3 linked regions of the Methyloferula stellata AR4 genome follow. The main gene of each other region encodes a partner of the protein of the gene in region 3 in a complex. Links are inferred from orthologs where the notes say so. Each region holds a gene or a part of one and is shown on either strand. Other genes may lie near its edges.

What was found.
Region 1: the proteins of A3OQ_RS0115755 (region 3) and exbD are in contact, whole or in part, in a cryo-EM structure (PDB 9DDO), measured with the Escherichia coli proteins. The link is inferred for Methyloferula stellata AR4 from one-to-one orthologs.
Region 2: the proteins of A3OQ_RS0115755 (region 3) and exbB are in contact, whole or in part, in a cryo-EM structure (PDB 9DDO), measured with the Escherichia coli proteins. The link is inferred for Methyloferula stellata AR4 from one-to-one orthologs.

The regions. Positions count from the first base shown.
Region 1 is NZ_ARWA01000001.1:876,851-879,764, reverse strand. What follows is about bases 155-2,914. They hold exbD (TonB system transport protein ExbD), read right to left. Parts: upstream 1,898-2,914; coding sequence 1,412-1,897; downstream 155-1,411. Other genes in these bases: exbB (tonB-system energizer ExbB), read right to left, coding at 1,903-2,832; A3OQ_RS0104400 (energy transducer TonB), read right to left, coding at 525-1,415; A3OQ_RS0104405 (hypothetical protein), read left to right, coding at 155-346. In the rest of the region: A3OQ_RS0104410 (prephenate dehydratase), read left to right, coding at 1-40; more of A3OQ_RS0104405, read left to right, coding at 77-154. UniProt on the Escherichia coli protein: Involved in the TonB-dependent energy-dependent transport of various receptor-bound substrates.
Region 2 is NZ_ARWA01000001.1:875,836-878,897, reverse strand. What follows is about bases 1-2,908. They hold exbB (tonB-system energizer ExbB), read right to left. Parts: upstream 1,966-2,908; coding sequence 1,036-1,965; downstream 1-1,035. Other genes in these bases: A3OQ_RS23375 (PepSY-associated TM helix domain-containing protein), read right to left, coding at 2,831-2,908; A3OQ_RS0104385 (Fe2+-dependent dioxygenase), read right to left, coding at 2,104-2,781; exbD (TonB system transport protein ExbD), read right to left, coding at 545-1,030; A3OQ_RS0104400 (energy transducer TonB), read right to left, coding at 1-548. In the rest of the region: more of A3OQ_RS23375, read right to left, coding at 2,909-3,062. UniProt on the Escherichia coli protein: Involved in the TonB-dependent energy-dependent transport of various receptor-bound substrates. Protects ExbD from proteolytic degradation and functionally stabilizes TonB.
Region 3 is NZ_ARWA01000001.1:3,193,501-3,196,437, reverse strand. The notes cover bases 81-2,863. They hold A3OQ_RS0115755 (energy transducer TonB), read left to right. Parts: upstream 81-978; coding sequence 979-1,749; downstream 1,750-2,863. Other genes in these bases: tolR (protein TolR), read left to right, coding at 2,522-2,863; A3OQ_RS0115750 (MotA/TolQ/ExbB proton channel family protein), read left to right, coding at 1,798-2,541; A3OQ_RS0115760 (RrF2 family transcriptional regulator), read right to left, coding at 245-679. In the rest of the region: A3OQ_RS0115765 (helix-turn-helix domain-containing protein), read right to left, coding at 1-36; more of tolR, read left to right, coding at 2,864-2,937. UniProt on the Escherichia coli protein: Interacts with outer membrane receptor proteins that carry out high-affinity binding and energy dependent uptake into the periplasmic space of specific substrates such as cobalamin, and various iron compounds (such as iron dicitrate, enterochelin, aerobactin, etc.).

The sequences.
Region 1 (2,914 bases), 2.3 Mb from region 3 along the record:
GCATCCCTACCGAGCCGAGAATAAAGCCGTGCCGCGTTAGAGCGAGCGAAACCCAGTCGAACCGCGATTGACCCCGATGGCCTCAAGTCCAGATGACGATCAAGACACGCCGGCCGAAGCTGAAATCACCGTATTTCCGCTGATCGGCTTCGCCACTCACACGCTGCCGAACCAGGGCGTGATGCTGACCTTGGAACTGCCGGTCGATTCGGAAGCGCCGGACGGCGCGCGCTATTATCTTCACGTCGGATTGCGCGCCAATGGCACACGGCAATTGGCGGCAAGTCTTTTACGTGCGGCGGAAGCCTCCGAAATGGGTCAGGCACCGACCAAGACGAAAAGCTGAATTCTAACCTGGCTCGAAACCCTCGTGCTTCGAGACGCGGCTCCAAAGGAGCGGCTCCTCAGCATGAGCATTTCTCGGGTTAAGCCCTCATCCTGAGGAGCTTGCATTCCAAGTCGCGTAAGCGCGTGGAATGCGAGCGTCTCGAAGGACGTGGGCCGATGAAAAGCCGCAATAAACCTCAGCAGCCGAAATGGATCGGCACGGAGAGCGAGACTGCGCCGCCCGACGGCGTCGGCGGATAGGGACTCGCCCGATGCACCATGCCGACGGCTTCCTGATCGAAGGCCGAATTACCCGAACTCCTCGCAAGATGCGCCCCGCCAACGCCACCACCGCCGGTGATCGTGAAGGAGACGGTTGCCGTACCGCTGCCATTGCCACCCGCGGGACAATGCTTGACGCTGTTCAACCGCGCCGAGACTTGCGCCTGCCAGGCCGAAGACGACATGGTGGGCGCCCCCGATTGACTCTGCGGCGACGCGGCATTGCGTGACGGCGCGGCATCGATGTGCCTCGGCGCGGCAGTGCGCTCCGCCGGTGGTTTATGCTCGTGCTTGACGGGCTTTTCGATCTTTTTTTCGACCTTGGGAGCGGGCTTCGGCGGCGGCGCCGGTTTGGGCGGCGGAGCGAGCACCACTTCGGGCTTCGGTGCGAGTGGCGCTTCCGGCACCACGACAGCCGGCGGCTGCTCTATCGGCGGAGGCGGCGGTGTATCCGGAGGCGGAGGTTCGACCGGTTGAACCATTTGCGGCGGTTCCGGCGGCGGCTCGACAGGCGGCGTAACGTCGGGCGTCGGCGGCTTCACCTCCTCGGGTGGCGCCTCTTCCATTTTTTCGGGTGCTTCCGGCACGTCCATCTTTTCCTCGGCCGGCGGCGCGACGGCGAGAGGCGCGAGATCGATCATGATCGCGGGCGGCTCCGCGGAACCGTTCGGCGCCTCGTCGCGCGTGTAGAGGATGACCAGGCCGAGAATCACATGCGCTGCGACAACGACAAGAGCAGCGGCGATCCAGCCGGCCAGATGAGGGCGGTCGTCTTCCGGAAAAATCGTAGCGGCGGCGGTCGTCACTTCGGCGCGGCCTCTTGCGCTGGGGCCGGCGCGCTCTCACTCGGCAGCGTGCCGTTGGCGGCCGTCTGACCGGCGTCGAGACCGACGAGCCCGATCTTGAGATAGCCCGCGGCGCGCAGGAGATTCATGACCTCCATGACATCGCCATAGGGAACGGTTTTATCGGCCCGCACGAAAACACGCTGCTCGCGGTCTGACCCCGTCGCAGTGTCGAGCGCGCTTTGCAGCGCGTCTCTGGCGATCGGATCGTCGCCGAGCGCTAGCCCGAGATCCGCTTTGACCGTCAGGAACAGCGGCTTTTCGGGACGCGGCGCCGGCGCAGCCGTAGACGTCGGCAAATCGACATTGACGTCGACTGTCGAGAGCGGCGCGGCGACCATGAAAATGATGAGAAGAACCAGGATCACGTCGATGAAAGGCGTGACGTTAATCTCGTGGTTTTCTTCGAGTTCGTCTTCGGTGGAGGCAAGACGTGCGGCCATGGCGCCTACTCCGCCCCGCGCCGCATCGCGACGATGCGCTCGTTTTCCTCGTGCGGCACGAAGAGCTGTCTGTCGAGATCGCGCGACAGATGCCGCATCACTTCGGTCGAGGCATCGGCAAGCATGGCGCGATAGGTCGTAATCGACCGCGCAAACAGATTATAGATCACGACGGCGGGAATGGCGGCGACGAGACCGATCGCGGTTGCAAGCAGCGCTTCGGCGATGCCAGGCGCGACGACGGCGAGATTGGTGGTGTTTGCTTTCGAAATGCCGATGAAGCTGTTCATGATGCCCCAGACGGTACCGAACAAACCGACGAAAGGTGCCGTCGCGCCGATGGTCGCAAGCACGCCGGTGCCGCGCGTCATCGAACGGCCGGCACGCAGTTCGATGCGCGTCAGCAAGGCGGCGGCGCGATCCTTGACGCCTTCGAAGGGAAGGCCGGCGGAACGCTCGGCCTCGTGAAAAGCCGCGTTCACCATTTGCCGGACAGGGCCGCGCTTATGTTCGAAAGCCTCCGAGGCCGTCTGCAAGGTCGGCTCCGACGCGAGCTTTCGCAATGCGCTGAGCACGCGCCGCTTGGCCGTCACCAATTCAATGCCTTTGGCGATGCCGACTGTCCACGTCACGAGCGAGGCGAAAGCCAAGCCGACCATCACCACTTTGACGATGATATCGGCGGCAAGGAACATGCCCCAAGGCGAAAGATCATGCGGCAGGTTGCCCGGACCATGGCCCGCGGCTTCGGGAGCCGGCGCCGGTTTATTCGCGGTCTCGCCGGCAGATGGTGTTTCATTTGCAGGAGGCGGCGCGGGCGGTGTGGAAGAGTTCATGTCAGGATGTGGAATTTGTCCCGTCACCGGCTGCGTTTGCGCGGCAGGCGAAGCTTGATCGGTCTGCGCATGCGCGATGCCGGCAGGGACAAGCGCCATGCCCCATCCAAGCACCGCGATCACGGAAGCTGCTCGAAAAACAGGCTGAGATTTCAATGTGGACCACGGGGTTGCGGCTCGG
Region 2 (3,062 bases), 2.3 Mb from region 3 along the record:
GCAGTGCGCTCCGCCGGTGGTTTATGCTCGTGCTTGACGGGCTTTTCGATCTTTTTTTCGACCTTGGGAGCGGGCTTCGGCGGCGGCGCCGGTTTGGGCGGCGGAGCGAGCACCACTTCGGGCTTCGGTGCGAGTGGCGCTTCCGGCACCACGACAGCCGGCGGCTGCTCTATCGGCGGAGGCGGCGGTGTATCCGGAGGCGGAGGTTCGACCGGTTGAACCATTTGCGGCGGTTCCGGCGGCGGCTCGACAGGCGGCGTAACGTCGGGCGTCGGCGGCTTCACCTCCTCGGGTGGCGCCTCTTCCATTTTTTCGGGTGCTTCCGGCACGTCCATCTTTTCCTCGGCCGGCGGCGCGACGGCGAGAGGCGCGAGATCGATCATGATCGCGGGCGGCTCCGCGGAACCGTTCGGCGCCTCGTCGCGCGTGTAGAGGATGACCAGGCCGAGAATCACATGCGCTGCGACAACGACAAGAGCAGCGGCGATCCAGCCGGCCAGATGAGGGCGGTCGTCTTCCGGAAAAATCGTAGCGGCGGCGGTCGTCACTTCGGCGCGGCCTCTTGCGCTGGGGCCGGCGCGCTCTCACTCGGCAGCGTGCCGTTGGCGGCCGTCTGACCGGCGTCGAGACCGACGAGCCCGATCTTGAGATAGCCCGCGGCGCGCAGGAGATTCATGACCTCCATGACATCGCCATAGGGAACGGTTTTATCGGCCCGCACGAAAACACGCTGCTCGCGGTCTGACCCCGTCGCAGTGTCGAGCGCGCTTTGCAGCGCGTCTCTGGCGATCGGATCGTCGCCGAGCGCTAGCCCGAGATCCGCTTTGACCGTCAGGAACAGCGGCTTTTCGGGACGCGGCGCCGGCGCAGCCGTAGACGTCGGCAAATCGACATTGACGTCGACTGTCGAGAGCGGCGCGGCGACCATGAAAATGATGAGAAGAACCAGGATCACGTCGATGAAAGGCGTGACGTTAATCTCGTGGTTTTCTTCGAGTTCGTCTTCGGTGGAGGCAAGACGTGCGGCCATGGCGCCTACTCCGCCCCGCGCCGCATCGCGACGATGCGCTCGTTTTCCTCGTGCGGCACGAAGAGCTGTCTGTCGAGATCGCGCGACAGATGCCGCATCACTTCGGTCGAGGCATCGGCAAGCATGGCGCGATAGGTCGTAATCGACCGCGCAAACAGATTATAGATCACGACGGCGGGAATGGCGGCGACGAGACCGATCGCGGTTGCAAGCAGCGCTTCGGCGATGCCAGGCGCGACGACGGCGAGATTGGTGGTGTTTGCTTTCGAAATGCCGATGAAGCTGTTCATGATGCCCCAGACGGTACCGAACAAACCGACGAAAGGTGCCGTCGCGCCGATGGTCGCAAGCACGCCGGTGCCGCGCGTCATCGAACGGCCGGCACGCAGTTCGATGCGCGTCAGCAAGGCGGCGGCGCGATCCTTGACGCCTTCGAAGGGAAGGCCGGCGGAACGCTCGGCCTCGTGAAAAGCCGCGTTCACCATTTGCCGGACAGGGCCGCGCTTATGTTCGAAAGCCTCCGAGGCCGTCTGCAAGGTCGGCTCCGACGCGAGCTTTCGCAATGCGCTGAGCACGCGCCGCTTGGCCGTCACCAATTCAATGCCTTTGGCGATGCCGACTGTCCACGTCACGAGCGAGGCGAAAGCCAAGCCGACCATCACCACTTTGACGATGATATCGGCGGCAAGGAACATGCCCCAAGGCGAAAGATCATGCGGCAGGTTGCCCGGACCATGGCCCGCGGCTTCGGGAGCCGGCGCCGGTTTATTCGCGGTCTCGCCGGCAGATGGTGTTTCATTTGCAGGAGGCGGCGCGGGCGGTGTGGAAGAGTTCATGTCAGGATGTGGAATTTGTCCCGTCACCGGCTGCGTTTGCGCGGCAGGCGAAGCTTGATCGGTCTGCGCATGCGCGATGCCGGCAGGGACAAGCGCCATGCCCCATCCAAGCACCGCGATCACGGAAGCTGCTCGAAAAACAGGCTGAGATTTCAATGTGGACCACGGGGTTGCGGCTCGGAATATCATCCTCTTTGCCTCTTCAAAGTTACGCCTACTCTCGAACAGCAGCGATGTTCAAACCTCTGCCCATAGCCGGAGCAGATTATGATAAGTTGCGGTGAGTGAAACAAGAGCTGGATTGTCCGGCACTTCACGCGTCAAACGCATGATCGACGCGTCGAGATCGAAAAGCAGAGCCCGCTGGCGTGTATCGCGGATCAGGCTTTGAATCCAGAAAAACGATGCAATACGTGAACCGCGCGTGATCGGCGTGACATAATGAAGACTGTCGGACGGATAGACGACAAGATCGCCGGCAGGCAGCTTGACGCTATGGCTGCCATAGGTGTCTTCGACCGTCAGCTCGCCGCCGTCGTAATCGTCGGGACCTGACAGAAACAGCGTCGCAGAAACATCCGTGCGGATGCGCGTGCCGTCGCGCGATTGACGTATGGAATTGTCGACATGCGTGCCGAATTTCATGCCTGCATCGTAGCGATTGAAGAGCGGCGGAAAGATCGTGTGCGGCAGGACCGCCGAGATAAACAGAGGATTTTTCTGCAAAGCCTGACAGACCATATCGCCGAGCTTTTCATGCTCAAGGCTATCCTCGGGCAATTGCAGATTATATTTCACCCGCATCGATTGATGACCGGCCGTCGCACGCCCGTCGATCCAAGCGGCCCTTTCCATCACGCCGCGGCAATGGGCTATCTGATCCTTGTCGAGAACCTCTGGAATATGAACAATCATTAAAAACGCCCAATATCTAAACGGCTATGAACCGCAAACGTGAACCGACTTATGCCGCGATATGATCTTGATCCAAGGCTCGTGTCGATATCGAGGCGATGGGTTCATCCGTCGCCCGATTGGCCGCACCGCGCGATTCGTTGCGGCGGCGGCGCAACCACATCATGATGCCCGTCACGAAAAGGAGCGGCGGCGACAATCCGGCGAGAAGGACGATGACATTCCAGATCGGACCATCGTGAGTTCCGTCATGAATGCGGCGCATGAAGGCCAGGAACGCG
Region 3 (2,937 bases):
CAACCGGTCTCCGAGAGTCCACCCGAAATCACCCAATGAAGACAATCCACTAGCCTTTTCTTTCGGGCGATTTCTGGTCACGGCCTCTATTTCATAAGTTATTTCATAAAGTTTATGTACTTTAAATTAAGGCGCATCGATCGCGCACGGTCAAGTGCGACAAGGCCACACATGAGCCTTTTGTAAGGCAGAGCGTTTGAGGCAGGCGGTCCGGCGATACCTCTATCGGATGCCGGCGGCCCGCTTATCTTAAAAGCTGGTGTTCGCGTCTGCCGCGCGTGCTCATGGCGGCGATGCTGGTGCGGTCCAAAATGAGCGCCATGGCTTCGCGCACATCGAGCATAATATCGCGGACGGCGCAGGCATCCTCGTCCGGACAGTCAATGCATTTGCGGTAAGCCGTGCGACTCGCACAGGCGATCGGCGCAAGCGAGCCGTCCAGGATCCGGATGATCTGACCTGCGGTGATCTTGTCGGCCGGGCGCGCCAGATTATAGCCGCCTCCTTTGCCCTTCTTGCTGCTTAATATGCCCGCGTTCTTGAGTTCGAGCAGTATGGCATCGAGAAATTTGCGGGGAATTTGATTCTGCGCCGCGATTTCCGCGGCAAGACAGGGGCCCTCGAACTTCGCCAGATGGATCAGCGCCTTCAGTCCGTATTTCCCTTTGTTCGATAACATCTCAGTCCATGCCGGGCGCTGCCTGCGCGCAGCCGATCACGCGGGGCCTTACGCCGCCATCGCGTCCGCTCAGATCGCATCGCTAGAAATATAGGTGAGAATAGCGGAATCGGCAATTTAACGAAGAGGCCTTACCGCCTGAAAACCAAGGCGTTCGCGCCAAAACCGCAGACCGATCCCATTTGTCGCATGGATTGTAAAGCGTCTACGTCAGAAATCAGTTGACCATTAAACTACTAGAAATATAGATTAATAGACGAACCTCCCGACGGATCTCTTCGGAAAAAGGCGTCGCTTATATGAGCTCAGCTCTCGCACTTCAAAGCTTTGGTTTCGATGAGTTTGAAACGCCGGTTTCAGTCCTGCAAACCGGAGCGCAAACGCTTCTGCTGCAACCGCGTCCGAAACCCTCCTATGCGGTTCAAGCTGCCGCGGTCGCGGTCTATGCCCTCGCATTGACGGGTTTGGCCTTCTATTCGGCACGGCCCACTCCGCCGGTCGAAGAAGATGCGGTGGAATTGGTGATGCTGCCGCCGGCCGCTCCCGAAGAACAGCCGGCGCCTCTCCCTGAGCCGCCACCGCCGCCTGTCGCTGAAGAAACGCCGCAACCGCCTGAGCCGGAGATGGCGCCGCCGCCTCCGGTCGCAGAAGAACCTGCGGTCGCGCCGGTCGAACCGCCGAAGCCGAAACCCGTGCCGCAGCCTAAGCCGAAGGTCGTCGAGCATAAGCCGGCGCCAGTGCAGCACGCTGCTGGGCCGTCGACAGCGCAGGCTCCGGCCAAAGTCCCGCCGAATGCGATTGCTTCGGGCTATGCCAATCAGGTTCATGCCCGCATCGCCGCGGCCGCGGCAGCTGTCGTGCCGCGCGCGGCATTGGCTGCGCATCAGTCCGGCCGCGTCGGCTATCGCATCGTGATCTCGCCCTCAGGTGCGGTGGTCTCGCAGAGCATTACGCCATCGGGAAATCCGGCCTTCGATACGGCCGCGACGCAGGCTTTGGCGCGCGCCTCGTTTCCCGCTACCGGCATGACACGCAATGCCTCGCTGACCGGCGCCATCGTCTTCCGATGAGCTGAGTGCCGACAATCATCCCTAACCATTTTTATAGGAGAGTTCTCGATGGCGGAATCCATTGACGCTGCGACAGTAGCGGTCGCATCACACGGCTTGTCACCGGTCGAATTGTTCCTGCAAGCCGATACTGTCGTTAAGGCCGTGATGGTTATCCTGGTCTTGGCCTCGGCCTGGGGCTGGGTGGTTATTTTCGACAAGCTGATCCGGCTGCGCATTCTGCAGAAACGCGCCGGCAAACTGATTGCCAGCGTTCAAGCGGGCCTACCGGTCGCTTCCGTCGCCGAGAGTTTTGGAACGGTGTCCGCGACTGACCCTTTCGTCAGCGTCTACACGGCCATGGTCGAGGAGCACAGCCGCTCCGCCGATCTCGTCCATTCCGAGGCGCAGCGTGACAGTCTTCAAGAGCGCGTGCATCGGGTCGGACAACTTGCGTGCGTCGATGCGCTCGAACATTTGCAGAGCCGCTTGCCCGGCTTGGCGACGATCGGCGCTGTCGCTCCCTTCGTCGGATTGTTCGGAACCGTCTGGGGCATCATGACCTCGTTCCAAGGCATAGCGGCATCGAACAATACGAGTCTCGCCGTTGTCGCGCCGGGTATCGCCGAAGCCTTATTCGCAACGGCGCTGGGCCTCGTCGCGGCGATTCCCGCCGTCGTCTTCTACAATCGCATCGGCAATGAGATCGGCCGTTACGGCAAGCGCCTTCAGGCCTTCATCGGCGTGTTCGAAGTCGAATTGTCTCGCCAGCTTTCCAAGAAGGGAGACCGCAATGGCCTTCGCGCTGCGTAAGAACGATAGCGACTTCGGCGCGGCACCGATGAGCGACATGAACGTCACGCCGCTTGTCGATGTCATGCTGGTGCTTCTAATCGTCTTCATGGTGGCTGCGCCTTTGATGGCAACCGGTGTACCGGTCGATCTGCCGAAAGCGCAAACGAAGCCTCTCGTCGATCAGAAGCAACCCATCGCCGTCAGCATCGACGGGGACGGCAAATATTTCGTCGATCAGCGCGAAGTCGCGCCGGACGAACTCATTTCCGTGCTCGGCGAAAGCGCCGATAGCAAGGAACGTCGCATCCATGTACGCGGCGACAAGAACATCTCCTACGGCAAGGTCATCGAGATCATGGGTCTCATCAACTCGGCCGGTTACACCAAGGTCGCGCTCGTCTCGGAATCTCCTGG